One region of the Paenibacillus sp. FSL H8-0048 genome, then DNA from elsewhere that is predicted to be linked to it. Evidence: riboswitches for the same ligand, from Rfam matches in the RefSeq annotation. Region 1 holds a riboswitch; each other region holds the start of a gene.
What was found. Region 1 has a riboswitch for thiamine pyrophosphate ahead of NSU18_RS17465 (ABC transporter substrate-binding protein). Riboswitches for the same ligand answer to the same signal wherever they lie in the genome.
Positions count from the first base shown of each region.

Region 1 (5,581 bases):
TCATCCCGGTCACAGAAGCTGATTAGACTGCGGTCAACCTTGACATAATCGGGCTGGAGGCTGGACATTAGTTCAACGGTGGAATAGCCAGCGCCCACATCATCCAGCGCAACCCGCATCCCCTGCTGGCGGTATTCGGCGAAGATGGCGCGCAGATGCGGAATATCGCTGATCTGCTCCGTCTCCACAACCTCAAATACATAATCCTCCGGATTCTGGTCTAGCCTCCGTATCGCCTCAAAAGTATGCGTAAGACAATACTTGGGATTATAAATAGAAGAGGGCAGGAAGTTAATGAACCGCTTGATGCCTTTGGGCAACAGCTTACTGCCGGTCTCTATCGCCGAGATCCGGGCGGCCCGGTCAAGGAAGGAGTGAAACCCTGTCCGCCGGGCAATCTCAAACAGCTCATAGGGCTGAAAATAACTGCCCTGGGGCAGCGGGCGCAGCAGGAATTCAAAGCCGACAATCTCCTCGCTGAAATTCACAATCGGCTGCATATGGCTGCAAAAATCATGGCTCATAATGATGGACACCAGATTCTCATTGGCGAAGCGGACCTTCAGCTGCTCAAAGGTCAGCCACCGGTCTGGGGCCGCAGAGGCACCTTTACTCTTAACGCATACGGTTAAGGAATCCGCTACGTCCTTAGCCGCCACCAGCATTTCTATAAGCTTCAACAGCTCTTCTTTACAATGATATGGAATGATACAAGTCTTGCTTGTCTGATAACCTTCATAACCGGCATTTCGGATGGTCGCAGCCAGCGGAGCTGAGCAGGGGCGGAGCTTCAGCTCCCCTTGATCCTCAATCGGGTCAATGTCAGCACAATCAACACAGTTCATGGCAATCCCTCCGCCTCATGATGTCGATAACCTGAGGTCATTATAGCATGATTCCTCCGGCACAAGGCACAATGCGGAAAGCCGCAGCAGAAAGAGCCCCTTATGAACCTTGAAGGTTCCTAAGAGGCCCGGATTGCCGGACTATATACTTAAGACTGCCATACCCCATGCCCGCCGTTCTTGCCCATATATTCAATCCGTGAAGGTGACAGCTCAAGAATGACATAATCGGGATCATCCGGCCCCTTGAACCATTTCTCCAGGGACTCATTCCATACCTTAGAGCGCAAGCTGTCGTCCTTCGTTACAGCAACCGTTGCTTCGATCTCCAGTACATCCTTGCCGCCGCCCTGTTCATAGCCGAGCAAGAGACAAGCATTCGGATTATCCTGAAGCTCTTCTACCTTATGAGTCTTGCGGTTAGTTGCCAGATAGATGGACAGCCCGTCATGAAATACTGCCATATAACGCACTTTAGGCTTGTTACCGGCCTCAATCGTGCCGAAGGAACCGAACCTGTTGTCGTCCAGCACCTGTATGATTGTTTTCTCCAGCTCTTTGTTGTCCATTGACGTCACAGCTCCCTTCAAATTCATGTGAATATTAAGTTTATATTCACGTCCACGGTTTGGATTTATGATTAACCTGTGCCTAATATAGTGTACCCTTCCCGTTCATTCTGAATCCCGCCATCTGTTCATAAATTGATTAATAAGGAGTCTTATCCTTGAAAAAACTAATCTGGACCGGCTGGTCCATGGATCATCTGCAGATCGCCCAGACCTCGGGACTTTTGGCCGCTTGTGCCGCGCTGTTATTCGTGCTGAGCGTGACCGCTTGGAGAATAGGGTAAATGTAAACTACAAGGTCCATATTCTGTGAATAAGGATGGAACCCACACATGGCTGAACTGCATTCTGAGCCCACTTTGCATACCGCCTTACTGCAATTCATTTTCCCCTTTTCAATTAAGGCGGAAGTCGATCAAGAGCTGATTGAGAGCCTTCAGGAGGATGGATTTACGCGTTTTTTTCTGGAGAACAAGGAACTGGAACATGCCTATTACGGGGAGAATCACTGTGTATCCCATGAGAAAATGGAGCGCAGCTATCTTCCGTTTGCCGCCCATGTCCTGTTTCCGCGTGAGAAGGACAGGGATTCCTTCCGCCGCTTTTCCCGGGCTAACGATCTGCTGTGCGGGCTGCAAATGCCCTTCCAGACGGTTCCCTTCCGCGTGCTGTCGACCGATGTGTTCCTCTGCCCGTTCGAGCTGGGCTTCCTGACGGTAAGAGTCGCTATTGAGGAGGAGAATCTCCCCTTCAGCATGGTGCTGGAATTCGCCGACCGCTTCCGCAATCTGGAGGATGTAAGTGTTCAGGATGAGCATACTTTCATTCATTGTCATCAGAAGTCTTTTGCCCGGGTGGAGGATTTCGTGTTCAGGCATCTGGCAGCCGGGCTTGAGCCGTATCTCGATCCTGCGGAGACGAACGGCAATTATTTCGAGACCCTGCCCTTCTTCGTCGATGAACGGATGCTGGTGCAGGCCTTCTACGGCGTTAATCTCCCGGAGGACGAGGAAGAGATCAGTGTCGAGCTGCTCTACCGGGCCTCCCAGGTGGACGGTCTGAACATCGACGGCAGCCCCTATATGAGTGCGAGTGATCCGGACTATATCAAGCAGTACACCCGGGAGCACTGCTATAGCCGCTGGGGGCCGGACACCTACTACATGACCAATGAGCAGACCTTCTGCTGCGTGAGCCGGGCGAGGCCGGAGATTGCCGCAGGCTTGATCAGCCAGATGTACGGCGAGTATTATTACGGAATGCTGCTGAGTATTTTCCACAAAATCGTGCTGCTGAAGCTCGCCAACCTCCACTCCCGGCTGCGCATCAACCACGATAACGACGAGATTGAGAATCTGATCTTCCTGATCAACAAATTCTCGGCCAAATTCTACTTCCTGGAGCTGATTTCGCAGTCGCAGGGACGTGAGATTTTTTTTCAGCTGCGTAAGGTGTATGGCAATGATGCCCTGTTCGATGAGGTGAAAATGACGCTGAATGACCTGTTCCAGTATCAGGACAAATTCCAGGCCAAACGGCGGGATACGCTCCTGATGGTGCTCACCGTGTTCACGGTCATCAGCGGGATTTACGGGATGAATCAGGTGATCGAGGATCTGAAGGGACAGATTGACTGGAGCAAAATGCTGGAGTACTCCGCGTTCGAGTATCTGGCTCTGTTCCTGACCTTCTCGGGGATCACCGTCAGTATCGGCCTAACGGTAAGAGAGATCTGGAACGGCATCCGCAGCCGCCGCAAGAAGCGGCATTATACGAGGGATTAAGATATGAGGGTGGACAACGGCGGGACTGCCGTCTATAATACACCGTAAGAACATAGCAATACCCGTGAACTTTATAGAACCAGGGGTGCTGGAATTGGCCGGCTGAGATTGTATCCCACAAGATACTGACCCTTATACCTGATCTGGATAATGCCAGCGTAGGAATCTTCATTCGGCACAGTGCCCCTAAGCGGTACTGAAGCTGAAGTCCCCTCACGCAAGTCACTGGCGTCCCGATCTTCGGGACGCTTTTTTGATTCTAAGGATGTACAGGAATACGGTTTCTGTAAGCTCTGAAGACCAGGGGTTGCTGGAAGGAGAGAGAAAGAGAAATGGGAGTCAAAAAAACAGCACTACTCCTGCTCAGCTCCATGCTGCTGCTTACCGTAGCAGGATGTGGCGGCGGAAACAACAGCGGCAATGCGGGGGCCAGCGCACCTGCTGCAGGAAACAGCACAGCTGCACCTGATGCAGCCGCAGCCGCACCCACGGATGCACCTAAGGCGCTAACCCAGGTTAAGATTGCCCTGGACTGGACGCCAAACACCAATCATACAGGCCTGTATGCTGCCAAGGAGCTGGGTTATTACGCAGAGGAAGGTCTCGACGTACAGATTGTACAGCCCGGCGCTGCCGGGTCCGATACGATGGTCACTTCCGGCGAAGCCCAGTTCGGCATCAGCGCCCAGGAAGCCCTGACTCTGGCCCGTCTGCAGGATGTGCCGCTGGTGTCGATTGCTGCTATCATTCAGCATAATACCTCCGGGTTCGCGGCTCCGAAGGACCGCAATATTAAGACGCCGAAGGATTTCGAAGGCAAAACGTACGGAGGCTGGGGCTCCCCTGCGGAGCAGGCTGCCATGAAAGCGATCATGGACCCCGAAGGCGGGGATGTCTCCAAGGTGAAGCTGGTGAATATCGGCGAAGCGGACTTTTTCACAGCCGTGAAGCGGGATATTGACTTCGCCTGGATCTTCTATGCCTGGACCGGTGTGGAGGCCGAGCTGCGCGGGGAGCCGCTGGATATGCTGTATCTGAAGGATTACGCTCCGCAGCTGGATTACTACACCCCGGTGCTGACGACCAGCGAGAAGGAGATCGCCGAGCATCCTGAAGTGGTGAAGGCCTTCCTGAAGGCTACGTCGAAGGGCTATCAGTACGCTATCGATAACCCGGAAGAAGCTGCGACGGTCCTGTCGGACGCTGTACCAGACCTTGATCCCAAGCTGGTGCTGGCCAGCCAGAAATGGCTTAGCCCGAAATACAAAGACGACGCCCCGCGCTGGGGGGAGCAGAAGCTTGAGATCTGGAAGAATTACGCCGACTGGATGTACGGCCTGAAGCTGCTGGATAAGCCGCTGGATGCGGAGAGTACGTTTACGAATGAATTTTTGCCGGAATCATAATGAACCCGCATGGCGGGAATCTTATACTTAACTTGGAGAGGAAGGATTCATCATGGCTAATACATTGCTCAGCATTCAGGTCATTCCCAAGACACCGAACAACGAGGATTCTATCCCTTATGTGGACAAGGCCATTGAGGTCATTCAGAAGTCAGGCGTGAAGCATCAGGTGAATCCGCTGGAGACCACGATGGAAGGCGAGCTGTCCGAGCTGCTGGATATTGTGCGTGACATGCATGAGGCGCTGATCGCCTCCGGCAGTCCGAGTGTCATCTCACAGATCAAGGTCGCCCATAACCCGGGCGGCATCAGCATGGACAAGCTGACCGAGAAATACCGGCCGTGAGAAGCACCTGGAAGCTAGTGTGGCCGCCCTTTGTGGCGGTCCTCTTTTTTGTCGGGATATGGCAGCTCTCGGTCATGCTGTTTCACATCCCGGCTTACCAGCTGCCCAGCCCCGCGGATATCGCGCGTGAGTCGAAGAACAACGCCTCAGGGATCTGGGAGCACACCGCCGCCACGCTGCGGCTGACCCTGATCGGCTTCCCGGTCGGCACAGGCATCGGCCTGCTCACCGCCTTGCTGCTGCACCTGCTGCCCTGGGTCAAGCGGGCGATCTATCCGCTGCTGATCCTCAGCCAGAATGTGCCCTCCATTGCGCTTGCCCCGCTGCTGATTATCTGGTTCGGCTTCGGTCTGCTGCCCAAAATTATCCTGATCACTCTCGTCTGCTTCTTCCCCGTAGCTGTTGCAGCCATGGGCGGGCTGGCCCAAAGCGACCGGGTGATGCTGAATTATATGAAAATGGCCGGTGCGGGCAAGTGGCAGATCTTCACCCGGCTGGAGCTTCCCGGCTCCCTGCCCTCCCTGTTCTCCGGGCTCAAAATCTCCGCCACCTATGCGGTGATGGGCGCAGTGGTGGCCGAATGGATCGGCGCCGACAGAGGGATCGGCTATTATATGCTGCTGCAGAAGTC
Region 1 is NZ_JBBODF010000001.1:4,120,137-4,125,717, forward strand. It holds gene NSU18_RS17445 (EAL domain-containing protein) at 1-845, opposite strand, end outside; gene NSU18_RS17450 (pyridoxamine 5'-phosphate oxidase family protein) at 995-1,414, opposite strand; gene NSU18_RS17455 (hypothetical protein) at 1,573-1,698, shown strand; gene NSU18_RS17460 (hypothetical protein) at 1,747-3,198, shown strand; TPP riboswitch at 3,270-3,380, shown strand; gene NSU18_RS17465 (ABC transporter substrate-binding protein) at 3,531-4,604, shown strand; gene NSU18_RS17470 (thiamine-binding protein) at 4,657-4,950, shown strand; gene NSU18_RS17475 (ABC transporter permease) at 4,947-5,581, shown strand, end outside.

Region 2 (5,581 bases), 2.9 Mb from region 1:
TCTTCTTTATAGACACCGTATATTGATTTCCCATAGCTTAGCTTGCCCCAAATTCTGCTCCTGCAACACAAAAAGCGACCCTCCCGGAAAAGGAGAATCGCTGCTCTATGGACAACATAAGCTCTGCTTCTATATGGGTATTACTATACGTGCATGATTTCTGGCGTTGCCTTCTCCTTAGAACGTTCTGTTCCAGAATGGCGGCCCCGGCGCAGCAGCAGTCCAAGGACCGCACCGCCAAGCGCGACAAACATCATAATGTGGAACGTGTCCGCGAAGCCCTGCGATAATACGGTTTGCTTAGCCAGCAGCAACGCTTGCTGTGAAGCGCCTGCGGAACTTTTCCCGGCAGCCGCCGCCGCTTCCTGCATCTCTATGCCACGCGCCGTTGTTCTTGCGGTCAGAATGGTAACCAGCGTCGAAACGGCCAGCGAAGTAATTACCTGCTGCATCGAGTTCGTCAGCGAGGTTACCCGGTTCACCAGGTGGCTAGGCGCCTTGTTGAGCAGATGCGTGTTCATCGGCATCATCATCATCCCCATGCCCGCCCCGCACATGATCAGCGGAAGGATCAGGTCCCGGCTCTGCGTGGTAAGGTCTACATGCGAATACTGGAATAACGCCCCGGAGACCAGACTAAGGCCGCAGACCACGAGCCAGCGCACACCGATCCGGTCGAACAGTATCCCGGCAATCGGCATCATCAGCCCGGAAGCGATCGCTTGCGGCAGCAGCGTCAGACCGGTATCAAATGCACCGAAGCCGCGGGCCTGTTGCAGAAATTGCGGGAGCAGGAATAACGCGCCGTATAAGCCGAACTGGGCGATCCACTGCACGATGATTCCTGTCGTGAAATCTACGGACTTCAGAATCCGCAGCTCCAGCAGCGGTGTCTTGGAGCGCAGCTCTGCGATGACAAAAGCGATCAGCGCCACAGCGCCCAGCAGCAGCCCGATCAGCGTTTTCTCGGAGGTCCAGCTCTGGGCGCCCTGGCTAACCCCGTAGGTTAACGAAGCAAAGGCCAGCGGACCCAGAACCATACCGAACTTATCCATGCCGGGCACGCTGTTCTTCGCCGCATTCGGCAGCTTGCGCAGTCCAATCAGCACCGCAATGATGCCAATTGGAATATTAATGAGAAAGATCCAGCGCCAGGAATGGTATTCAACCAGCCAGCCCGACAATACCGGACCAATAGCCGGTGCGAACAGAACGGGAATGCCCATAATGCCCATGACTACGCCAACCTTACTTTTGGGAGCAAGTCTGTACACATAGGCCATCCCGACAGGGAGCACACAGCCGCCGCCAAGTCCCTGAATGACCCGGAACACAATCAGCCATTCGGCGCTGCTTGGTGTAGCGCACAGAATCGAGCCTATCGTGAACACAATGACCGCCGTCAGGAAGACTTTCTTGGCTCCGAACCGGTCAGACAGCCAGCCTGACAACGGGATAACGGAAGCCTGAGCCAGCATATAACCCGTAACTACCCACTGCAGTGTATGCAGATCCGTCTTGAAATCCACTACCAGCCTGGACAAGGCTACATTCATTGCCGTACTGTCCAGCACAACCATAAATACGCCTGCAATAATGGCCAGCAGCGGAACCAGAATGCTGGACAGCCGGAAATCGGCTTCCTGCTTCAAGGTCTGATCCATGTCTCTTCTCCTCCTAAAGCTGTCCGCGTTCTACATTGACCTGCGGGCAGATTGTTCTATATAATGAGTGAACGGACAACTGTCCGTAATTGCAATTCATAGTCTACGGACAATTGTCCGTTGTGTCAATTCTTTTATTTGTTTTTCTGTAAATCACTGATTCATTTCTGAAAGGGGTCCTCATGAACAAGCCAGACACCGATGCTGCACTGCTTCCTCCGTCAGCTCCGCAAGCCATAGAATCCTCCCCTCCGGAGTCCGCCGATCCTTATGTACAGCGGATTCTTGAAGCTGCCCGCCAGTTATTCACCGAGAGCGGACTTGAGGCGGTCAGCATGTACAGCATTGCCAAGCGGGCAGGTATAGGGCAAGGCTCCCTGTACCGCCGTTTCACGGACAAGGGTGAGATCTGTTCTGCCCTGCTGAAGGGCAGCGCAGATCAATTCCTGTCCAGTCTGGAGCAGCAGGTCGCTGCCAGTGCCGGTGAAGCTCCGGCGCTAGCTCAGCTGCAGAGCAGCATTGAGCAGATTGCCGATTTCATTGAGCAATATGCCGAGCTGCTGAATATGATCAAAGCCGAGTTCACCGGCAAGAAGCAGCTGACCCAGTTTGAGCATCCTTTTTTCCAGCGGCTGGGGGTGATGATGACAGAGCTGCTGCAGCGTGCTGCGGCGGGCGGTGAGATTATTGACATTGATCCGGCCTTTGCGGCTACGGCCTTAATCTCTGTCCTCAGTCCCGATCTGTACCTGTATGAGCAGAAGCGGCACCACTCCTCCAAGCTGGACATCTCCAGGGGCATCGTCGCTTTGTTCGTGACCGGACTGGCAAAACGCTGACCGCCTGCTCTTTACAAGAGGGGAATTTGTGGTATATTAAGTAGCAATTACGAATTCAATAGCAGCATTATTCACTAGGGGAGTCGGCCGACTGAGACGGAGCTTAAGCTCCGGACCCTTTGAACCTGATCTGGATCATACCAGCGGAGGGAAGTGGAGCAGAATGTATCAGTGGTTCCCGTCACAGGGCCGCAGCTGACTGTACCTTCCGCCCCATTCATTGCCTCCGGGAATGAATGGGGCTTTTTGGTGTTCAGCGCAGTAAATATTTCAATCCGAGGAGGCTTCATACATAGTCTTATGATCAACATTAGCAATCTGTCCTATGCCTTCGGGACCGGTTCATCCCGGACCCCCGTCTTCTCAGGGCTATCCATGAATGTGCAGCGCGGCGAATTCATATCTGTCGTAGGCGGAAGCGGATGCGGCAAAAGCACCTTGTTCAAAATCATCGCCGGTCTGCTGGAGCCCGGCAGCGGCAGGATTATGCTGAACGGAGCCGAGTCCGCTGCAGCAGCGAAGAGACTGGGCAGTGTCGCCTACATGCCGCAGCAGGATCTCCTCCTACCCTGGCGGACCGTAATGGACAATTGTCTGCTGCCCTGGGAGCTCAAGCGCAGCCGTCCCAAAGCAGCCGCTATGGCCGAGATCCGCACCCTGCTGCAGCGCTTCGGCCTTGACGGGACCGAAGGAGCTTATCCGCAGGAGTTGTCCGGCGGAATGCGCCAACGTGTGGCTGTCCTCCGCACCGTGGCGGCCGGGAATGACCTGCTGCTGCTGGATGAGCCGTTCGGGGCGCTTGATGCCATTACGAAGCGCTCGCTGCAGCGCTGGCTGCTGGAGTTATGGGCGGAGCTGGACAAGACAGTGCTGTTCATCACCCATGATCTGGAGGAGGCGCTCCTGCTTAGTGACAGAATCTATCTAATGACTGGCCGGGAGGGCAGCGGTATGCAGGAATTCTCAACCGCCCTCCCCCGTCCGCGCCATCACAGTCTGAACTATGAACCGCAGTTCGCCGCCCTGCGCCAGGAATTGGAGCTGAAGCTATATGAGAACCGCCGCCCCTAGAAGATTGCTCCAGCATTACGCTCCAGCAGTCCTTCTCGCTCTGCTGACGCTTGCGGTCTGGGAGACTGTAGCCTGCCTGGGGCTGGCTCCTCCCTTCATCCTTCCGGCTCCGTCCGCCATCTGCAAGGCCTTACTGGAGGAACGCCGCTTGTTATTCGGGGTGCATCTGCCTGCTACACTGCTGGAGGTACTCACAGGCTTCGCATTGTCGGTGATTTGCGGCAGCCTGCTGGGAATCGCCATGCACCTGTTCAGTCCGCTGGCCAAGGCGCTGTATCCGCTGCTGATTATCAGCCAGACGGTTCCGCTGATCGCCCTCTCGCCCCTGTTCATCATGTGGTTCGGCTACACCTTATGGAGCAAGGTCGCCGTTGTCTTCCTGACCGCTTTCTTTCCGGTGGTCATTGGCACCTATGATGGCTTGTCCAAGAATACAGACGCCTACCGGGAGCTGCTGCTGACGTACGGCGCGAACCGCTGGCAGATTCTAAGGAAGGTGGGCGTTCCGCTGGCTTTGCCCTCTTTTTTCTCCGGTCTAAAGCTGTCGGCAGTGTACTGTGTGATTGGCGCAACGATCGGGGAATGGCTTGGGGGCAGCGAAGGGCTGGGCTATTTCAGCCGCAGAATGGCCGGGAATCTCCAGACCGCCAAGATGTTCGCTGCTGTTGTCTTGTTATCTATACTCGGTATCCTGCTGTTTCTGGCAGTCGCCGCGCTGGAGAAGTTTATTCTGAAGAAAAGAGGACGTTATTCATGACTACTATCCGCTATACCCGTTATCTGTACCATGCAATCTCAAGGCCAGCCATGCTGCTGTCCGTTCTGCTGCTCTGTATGCTGCCTGTCCTGGCAGGCTGCGCCAATACGAATAGTCCGGCGGCCTCCGGCTCTCCGGCTGTTACTACCGCCACCTCTGGGGCAGGGGCTGAGGCTAAAGATGGAGCCCATAAACTTACGATTATGCTAGACTGGTACCCCAATGCTGTTCACTCTTTTTTGTACGCGGCAGAGGCTGAAGGTTATTTCGCTGCGGAAGGTCTGGAAGTTGAGATTCAGATGCCGGCCGATACCAATGATGCACTGAAGCTGGTGGCGGCGGGAAAGGTGGATCTGGCACTCAGCTATCAGCCGCAGGTATTGATGGCACGTGGCGAGCAGATTCCGGTCAAGTCGATCGCTGCGCTGGTGCGCCACCCGATGAATCATCTCATGGTAGCCGCAGACAGCGGCATTACCCGCCCGGGAGAGCTGTCAGGCAGACAAGCCGGATATTCCTCCGTTCCGTTATATGAAGCGATGCTGAATACGATGGTCAAGAGCGACGGCGGAGACCCTTCCTCCCTCAAGCTGGTGGATGTCGGCTTTGAGCTGATTCCTGCTCTCTCTACCGGGCGGGTAGATGGAATTATGGGCGGGTTCATCAATCATGAGCAGCTGATTCTGGAGCAGGAAGGCCATCCGGTCCGCTCCTTCAATCCCGTGGATTACGGGGTCCCGGATTATTATGAGCTGGTGCTGGTCGCCAGTGAGCAGGGACTGCAGGATTCACAGGGCTTTTATCAGAAATTCGTGGATGCTATCAGAAAAGGCCAGCAGTATGTAGCGGATCACCCGGATGAAGCGCTGAAGCTGCTGCTCTCCCATCAGGAGGACACCGCGCCGCTGGATGAAAAGATTGAGAAGCGCAGTCTGGAGATCCTGCTGCCGCTGATGGATGCCGGTTCCCAGCCCTTCGGCTACCAGGACAGCGCCTCATGGGAGAAGGTGAACCAGTGGCTGAGCGAGAACGGCCTGCTGGCTGGAGAAGTGGATGTTAAGAATGCTTTTATTAATTTTTAATTACATCTTTAGGAGGAATTCATATGTCTTATCTGTCCAAAGTACGCCAGGCGAACCCGCTGGTGCATAATATCACGAATATCGTAGTTGCTAACTTCACTGCGAACGGGCTGCTGGCTCTGGGAGCTTCGCCATTCATGGCCGATGCCATTGAAGAAGTAGCGGATG
Region 2 is NZ_JBBODF010000001.1:1,266,758-1,272,338, forward strand. It holds gene NSU18_RS05555 (DHA2 family efflux MFS transporter permease subunit) at 144-1,664, opposite strand; gene NSU18_RS05560 (TetR/AcrR family transcriptional regulator) at 1,847-2,503, shown strand; TPP riboswitch at 2,570-2,672, shown strand; gene NSU18_RS05565 (ABC transporter ATP-binding protein) at 2,804-3,574, shown strand; gene NSU18_RS05570 (ABC transporter permease) at 3,555-4,331, shown strand; gene NSU18_RS05575 (ABC transporter substrate-binding protein) at 4,328-5,413, shown strand; gene thiM (hydroxyethylthiazole kinase) at 5,437-5,581, shown strand, end outside.
Region 2: it holds a riboswitch for thiamine pyrophosphate, as region 1 does, so the genes downstream of both, NSU18_RS05565 (ABC transporter ATP-binding protein) here and NSU18_RS17465 (ABC transporter substrate-binding protein) in region 1, are expected to answer to the same signal.

Region 3 (5,581 bases), 1.9 Mb from region 1:
TATCAGCCGTTCTGAGGGGCTCGGAAGCTTTGAGCCGGGAGCCATCAAATACTATAACAATGTCACCGTATCCGGCTATGATGTGCTGCTGCAGAATCTTAAGATATTTGGAGACCTGGTCTTGGAAGAAGGAATTGGCAACGGAGAGGTGGACTTGGACAGTGTTGAAGTGTTAGGGAAGGTCATCATACAGGGAAGCGGAGATCCCTTAGTGCAGCTCAAGAACACAACCCTGAACCAAGTGATTGTGCAGAAGAAGAGTGGAACTGCCCGCCTGGTAACCGAAGGTGCAACATGGGTGAAGGCGGTGTCGGTACAATCTAATGTGATTCTGGAGGAGGATCAGGGTACAGGTGCCGGGTTCACAGATATTGATCTGCCATCCGGCCCTGCAGCCGGGCTCGCAGTGATGCTTAAGGGCAATTTCGGAGACGTGAACGTTGAAGCCGATGGACCCAACCTCCACCTGCAAAAAGGCTCCATACGCACGGTCAAGACCGCTGCCTCTGCATCAGGACTTAAGATGGAGCTGGATGAAGGCACAACGGTTACTCAGGCTATTCTGAATACGTCAATGAAGGTTACGGGAACAGGCAGAGTTCTGGATGTAATTGTGAAAGAAGATGAATAGAATCCTGAATGAAAAGTTGCTCTTCTAAAGGGCGTCATGCGGAGCATAGAAGAATGTATGCGACAAACCGAATATATTTAGCATGATGATGCTCCTTAAGTGTAGCATAAGGTCTCAGCATCTCTCCCCAGTCTGGTTCTATATCCCGTTATGCCCCAGGTACTCCCGGTCCAGTATTGCATAGAAGTATTGGTTGACCCACTGGTTGTTCCAGTGTATTTCTTCCCGGAATACGCCCTCGCGGACCATGCCTAACCTGTCCAGTACCTTGATGGATGAGGTATTGTATTCATTGCACATAGCCACGACTCTGTGGGCCCTCCATTCTTTAAAAGCAAGCTTCAAGGCCAGCTGAGCCGCTTCGGTGCAGTAGCCTTGCCCCCGGTATTCAGGGAAAAGGCTGTAGCCCAGCTCCCAGCTCTCGCGCTCTTTTACATACCAGTGCAAATGCACTTCACCTGCAGGGGGTGCCTCCGGGGAGGCGAGCCGGATCACGAATTGTTTGTACCAGTCGCTATGGATTCGTTCCGCCACGGTCTTCCGGACTGCCTCCTTGTCGGTTGGAATCATATCCTCGAAGGGCCAGAGTGAGGCGTTGGTTTCAAGCGTTGTGATGAAATCGATATCGTCCGGGGTGACCGGAGAGAGTGAAATTCTTGCGTTCATTTTGCAAAACCTCCTGTTAGTATGATTTCGATCCTACAGATGTCACTATGCTGTGTTATGGTGCCGAAGCGGCCATTAACAATCCCGATGCTTGTATGATGCAGCGACGGCCGTCCGGTTCCATCGATTACCGTTCCGTTCACCAGCAAGAAGCGCTCATTTCCCATGATAGAAGCGTCCCCTCCGTTAAGGTAGTTGTCGTTCCTCACCAAGTATAGGGCTTTCCCCTTAGCGGATATAGATAATATTCTCTTTGGAAACGTTCGTTGCATACTGTACTAACGTCCCGCTAGAGGTGCCGGTGAATGAAGATTAGCTGTTTGGGCGGCTGCCAAGTGTGGTAAGTAACATAACGTACAGCCAAGCAGGCACACTGCCTGATGCATAAACACCAGACCTTAAGCCATGCTAACATGATCAATCAACATTACTGTGGACAGCGAAAGGAGAATGGATTATGCCAGACACTAACAAACAACCTGTCAAAACCCTGCCCCCGCAGGTACAGGATCAGCGCCCCGGAATTGAGAGTGAGATGAACCCGCTCCCGGAGTTTGAGACCCCGGCGTACAAGGCCGCAGGCAAGCTGCTGGGCAAGGTCGCGCTTATTACCGGAGGCGACAGCGGGATCGGGCGTGCGGTTGCCGTTCATTTTGCCAAGGAGGGCGCGGATGTGGTGATCTCCTACTTGAACGAGCATGAGGATGCGGAAGAGACCAAGCGCCAGGTGGAGCAGGAGGGCAGAAAGTGTATTCTGATCGCCGGGGACATCGGGGACGAATGCTTCTGTCAGAGCTTGATTCGTCAAACGGTTGAAGGACTCGGCAAGCTTGACATCCTAATCAACAATGCGGCGGAACAGCATCCGCAGGACCATATTGAGGACATCACAGCGGAGCAGCTGGAGCGCACGTTCCGGACGAATATTTTCTCCATGTTCTATCTGACCAAGGCAGCCATGCCTCATCTTAAAAAAGGCGCTACGATCATTAACACCACTTCCATCACGGCGTATCGCGGCAGCCCGCAGCTGCTGGACTATTCGTCCACCAAGGGAGCGATTCTCAGCTTCACCCGTTCGCTGTCGATGAATCTGGCCGATAAGGGCATCCGCGTGAACGCGGTAGCGCCCGGACCGATCTGGACCCCGCTGATTCCGTCAACCTTTGACGCGAAGAAGGTCAGTGAGTTCGGCGGCACCCAGCCGATGAAGCGCCCGGGACAGCCTGAAGAGCTGGCACCGGCGTATGTATACCTGGCCTCGGACGATTCCTCCTATGTGAGCGGACAGGTGATGCATGTGAACGGCGGCGAGGTTGTCAACGGCTGATGGGTGCGGGATGCAGATTTGTGTGCAACATATAACTTCTATTGTAAAAAGCCTAACCGCTTGCCGGCAGGCTTTTTTTCTGCGCTTGTAACTATTACAATATATTTCCGTCTATTTAGATAATTGGATATGAAAAGGGGATTGGGATGCTTAGAAAAAAAGGATTCATTCTATCGGCAGCGGGGATTTTTGTTTTTCTGGTAGTGTTCATTTATTTGACTCCTTTTGCAGGGAGACTTGTGGCAAATACAAGGTTGGAAGGATATGCAAAAAGCATTGGGATTAGAATTACACAGGAATCGCCGCCGCTACCCCTTGTTACTTCCGGTAAAACCCAAATTCCAGTTACCCAAGGCAGCTATTGCTGGGGGAATTTAGGATGTGCGGATTATACAGGAGGACAATCCATGGTACAGGGGGTTACTCCCACTGTTATAGCCTCTGGGGGGAAGATCGATGTTGCTTTTACTTATAAACCGGCACCCGATGAGGTAAACGTTCAGCAATTTGTCGATGATAAAGAAGTGCAAATTCCATTGAAGAACGGCTCTTTTAATGCTCCAAAAGAACAAGGCGTTTATTACTACGGCATATCAGCATTCTGGACAACCGAGGATGGTAAATTTTCAGAAGGGAGTTCATCTGTGGTTTTTGTAATTGAAGTAAAATCTACGAAAGAATAGCTCTAACAGGAATTATATGCTAATATACAACAAGCAAGACGAAACAACCGCATATGAACGATCACTAGGGGTGCCGCAAGGCTGAGACGGGCGTAGTTGTCCGGACCCTTTGAACCTGATCTGGTTTATACCAGCGTAGGGAAGTGGAGAACGAATATTGCAGCGGGGTACACGGCTCATCCCGGTATTCCTGCTTATATTCCAGACTGCTTCCTTATGGGAGTGGTCTTTTTTGTGTTGGCGCGCGGTTTAGAATGAGCTGGAACAGACGGGAGGGGAAAGAGTGTTGTATGAGATTCATGCGGTCTCGGACGGGCGGCTACAGCCTGAAGCGCTGGCGGAATGGGCCGTTGCGGTACATTCTATGGTGGATTATATCCATCTCCGCGAAAAAGCCATGTCCGCCCGCGAATTGCTGGCGGCGGCACAGCAGATGCTTCAGTCCGGGGTTCCGTCTTCGAAGCTGGTCATTAATGACCGGATCGATGTTGCCCTGGCCGCCGGGGCAGGCGGTGCACAGTTAGCCTGGCATAGCCTTCCGCCAGCCGCAGTGCGCGGCCTTGCACCCGGCCTGCGGATCGGCAGATCGGTCCACTCGCGGGAAGAGGCGGCGGAGGCTGGAAGGCAGGGAGCAGACTTCTGCCTCTACGGGCATGTGTTCCCTACGGCCTGCAAGCCCGGACAGCAGGCACGGGGACTTGCGCAGCTGGCCGAGGCTGTCCGCTGGAGCCGCATACCGCTGATTGCGCTCGGCGGGATTACCCCGGGCAATGCCGGAGCGGTGCTGGCTGGGGGGGCGGCTGGCATTGCGGTCATGTCGGGGATCTGCGGAGCCCCAGATCCGGTGGCAGCGGCCTTGGCCTACAGGGCAGCGGTTCACAGGGTGGCAGAGCAGTCTTGTAACCCATGAGATGGATCAAGTAAAAGGCGCGGCAGGAGGTGAACAGACATGATCGTGACCGTTAACGGGAAGAGGCACAGGCTCGAAGAGAGCTGCCGGACACTGGAGGATCTGCTGGCCCGGCCCGAGTGGGCCGGTAAGCTGGTAATTGTCGAGCTGAACGGTGAACTTGCCGGCAGAGAGGTTTATGGAGAGACACTGCTTAGCGAGGGGGACCGGGTGGAGCTGGTTCATTTTGTAGGCGGAGGCTAAACACAAAGACTTATCCCAGGAGGCGTTAAGATGCAAGATCCATTGATGATTGGCGGCGTGACTCTAACCAGTAGACTATTCATTGGCACCGGAAAATACAGCCGTAACACCCTCATTCCCGAGGTCATTACGCGATCAGGCTCACAGGTTATTACCGTTGCCCTGCGCCGGGTAGACCCGGAGAGCAGTGACAATATTGTCAGCCATATTCCTTCCCATATGACCTTGCTGCCTAATACCTCAGGTGCGCGCACCGCAGAAGAGGCGGTACGGATTGCCCGGCTGGCGAGATCGGCGGGGCTGGGCAACTGGGTGAAGATTGAGGTCATCAACGACCAGAAATATTTGCTGCCGGATAACATGGAGACGATCCGGGCGACCGAGGTCCTTGCAGCAGAGGGCTTCGTGGTGCTTCCGTACATGAGTCCTGATCTGTCCGCTGCCCTGCGGCTGAAGGCAGCGGGGGCTGCGGCTGTGATGCCGCTAGGGGCACCGATCGGGTCCAACCGCGGGCTGCAGACCAAGGAGCTGATCCGGATTCTGATCTCCGAGACGGATCTGCCGGTGATCGTGGATGCCGGAATCGGCAGACCGTCCGAGGCGGCTGAGGCGATGGAGATGGGCGCTGCTGCGGTCCTGCTCAATACAGCGATTGCCACCGCTTCAGATCCGCTGCTGATGGCAGAAGCCTTCCGCGCTGCGGTATCCGCAGGGCGCAAGGCTTATCTTGCCGGACTGGGGCCTGTAGAAGAGACGGCGGCAGCCTCTTCACCGTTGACCGGGTTCTTGGCCTGACAGATGGAATAGGGAGGAGAGGAACGGTTATGAGCTTTTATGAGACGATGACCCGGCTGGAGCAGCTTCCTTACGGGACGCTATGGAGCCGGTATACGGCAGAGGATGTGAAGCGCGCGCTTCGTGCAGAGCAAGTCGATGAAGAGGGGCTGATGGCCCTGCTGTCACCGGCAGCGGAGCCTTATCTGGAGGAGATGGCACAGAAGGCGCACCGTTTAACGCGTACGCATTTCGGCCATGTGATGCAGTTGTTCACACCTATGTATCTGGCTGATTTTTGCGTGAATCACTGCACGTATTGCAGCTTCAGTTCTATTTATGAT
Region 3 is NZ_JBBODF010000001.1:2,202,419-2,207,999, reverse strand. It holds gene NSU18_RS09595 (S-layer homology domain-containing protein) at 1-631, shown strand, start outside; gene NSU18_RS09590 (GNAT family N-acetyltransferase) at 770-1,297, opposite strand; gene NSU18_RS09585 (hypothetical protein) at 1,294-1,464, opposite strand; gene NSU18_RS09580 (SDR family oxidoreductase) at 1,755-2,627, shown strand; gene NSU18_RS09575 (hypothetical protein) at 2,774-3,310, shown strand; TPP riboswitch at 3,367-3,469, shown strand; gene NSU18_RS09570 (thiamine phosphate synthase) at 3,594-4,220, shown strand; gene thiS (sulfur carrier protein ThiS) at 4,260-4,463, shown strand; gene NSU18_RS09560 (thiazole synthase) at 4,494-5,258, shown strand; gene thiH (2-iminoacetate synthase ThiH) at 5,288-5,581, shown strand, end outside.
Region 3: it holds a riboswitch for thiamine pyrophosphate, as region 1 does, so the genes downstream of both, NSU18_RS09570 (thiamine phosphate synthase) here and NSU18_RS17465 (ABC transporter substrate-binding protein) in region 1, are expected to answer to the same signal.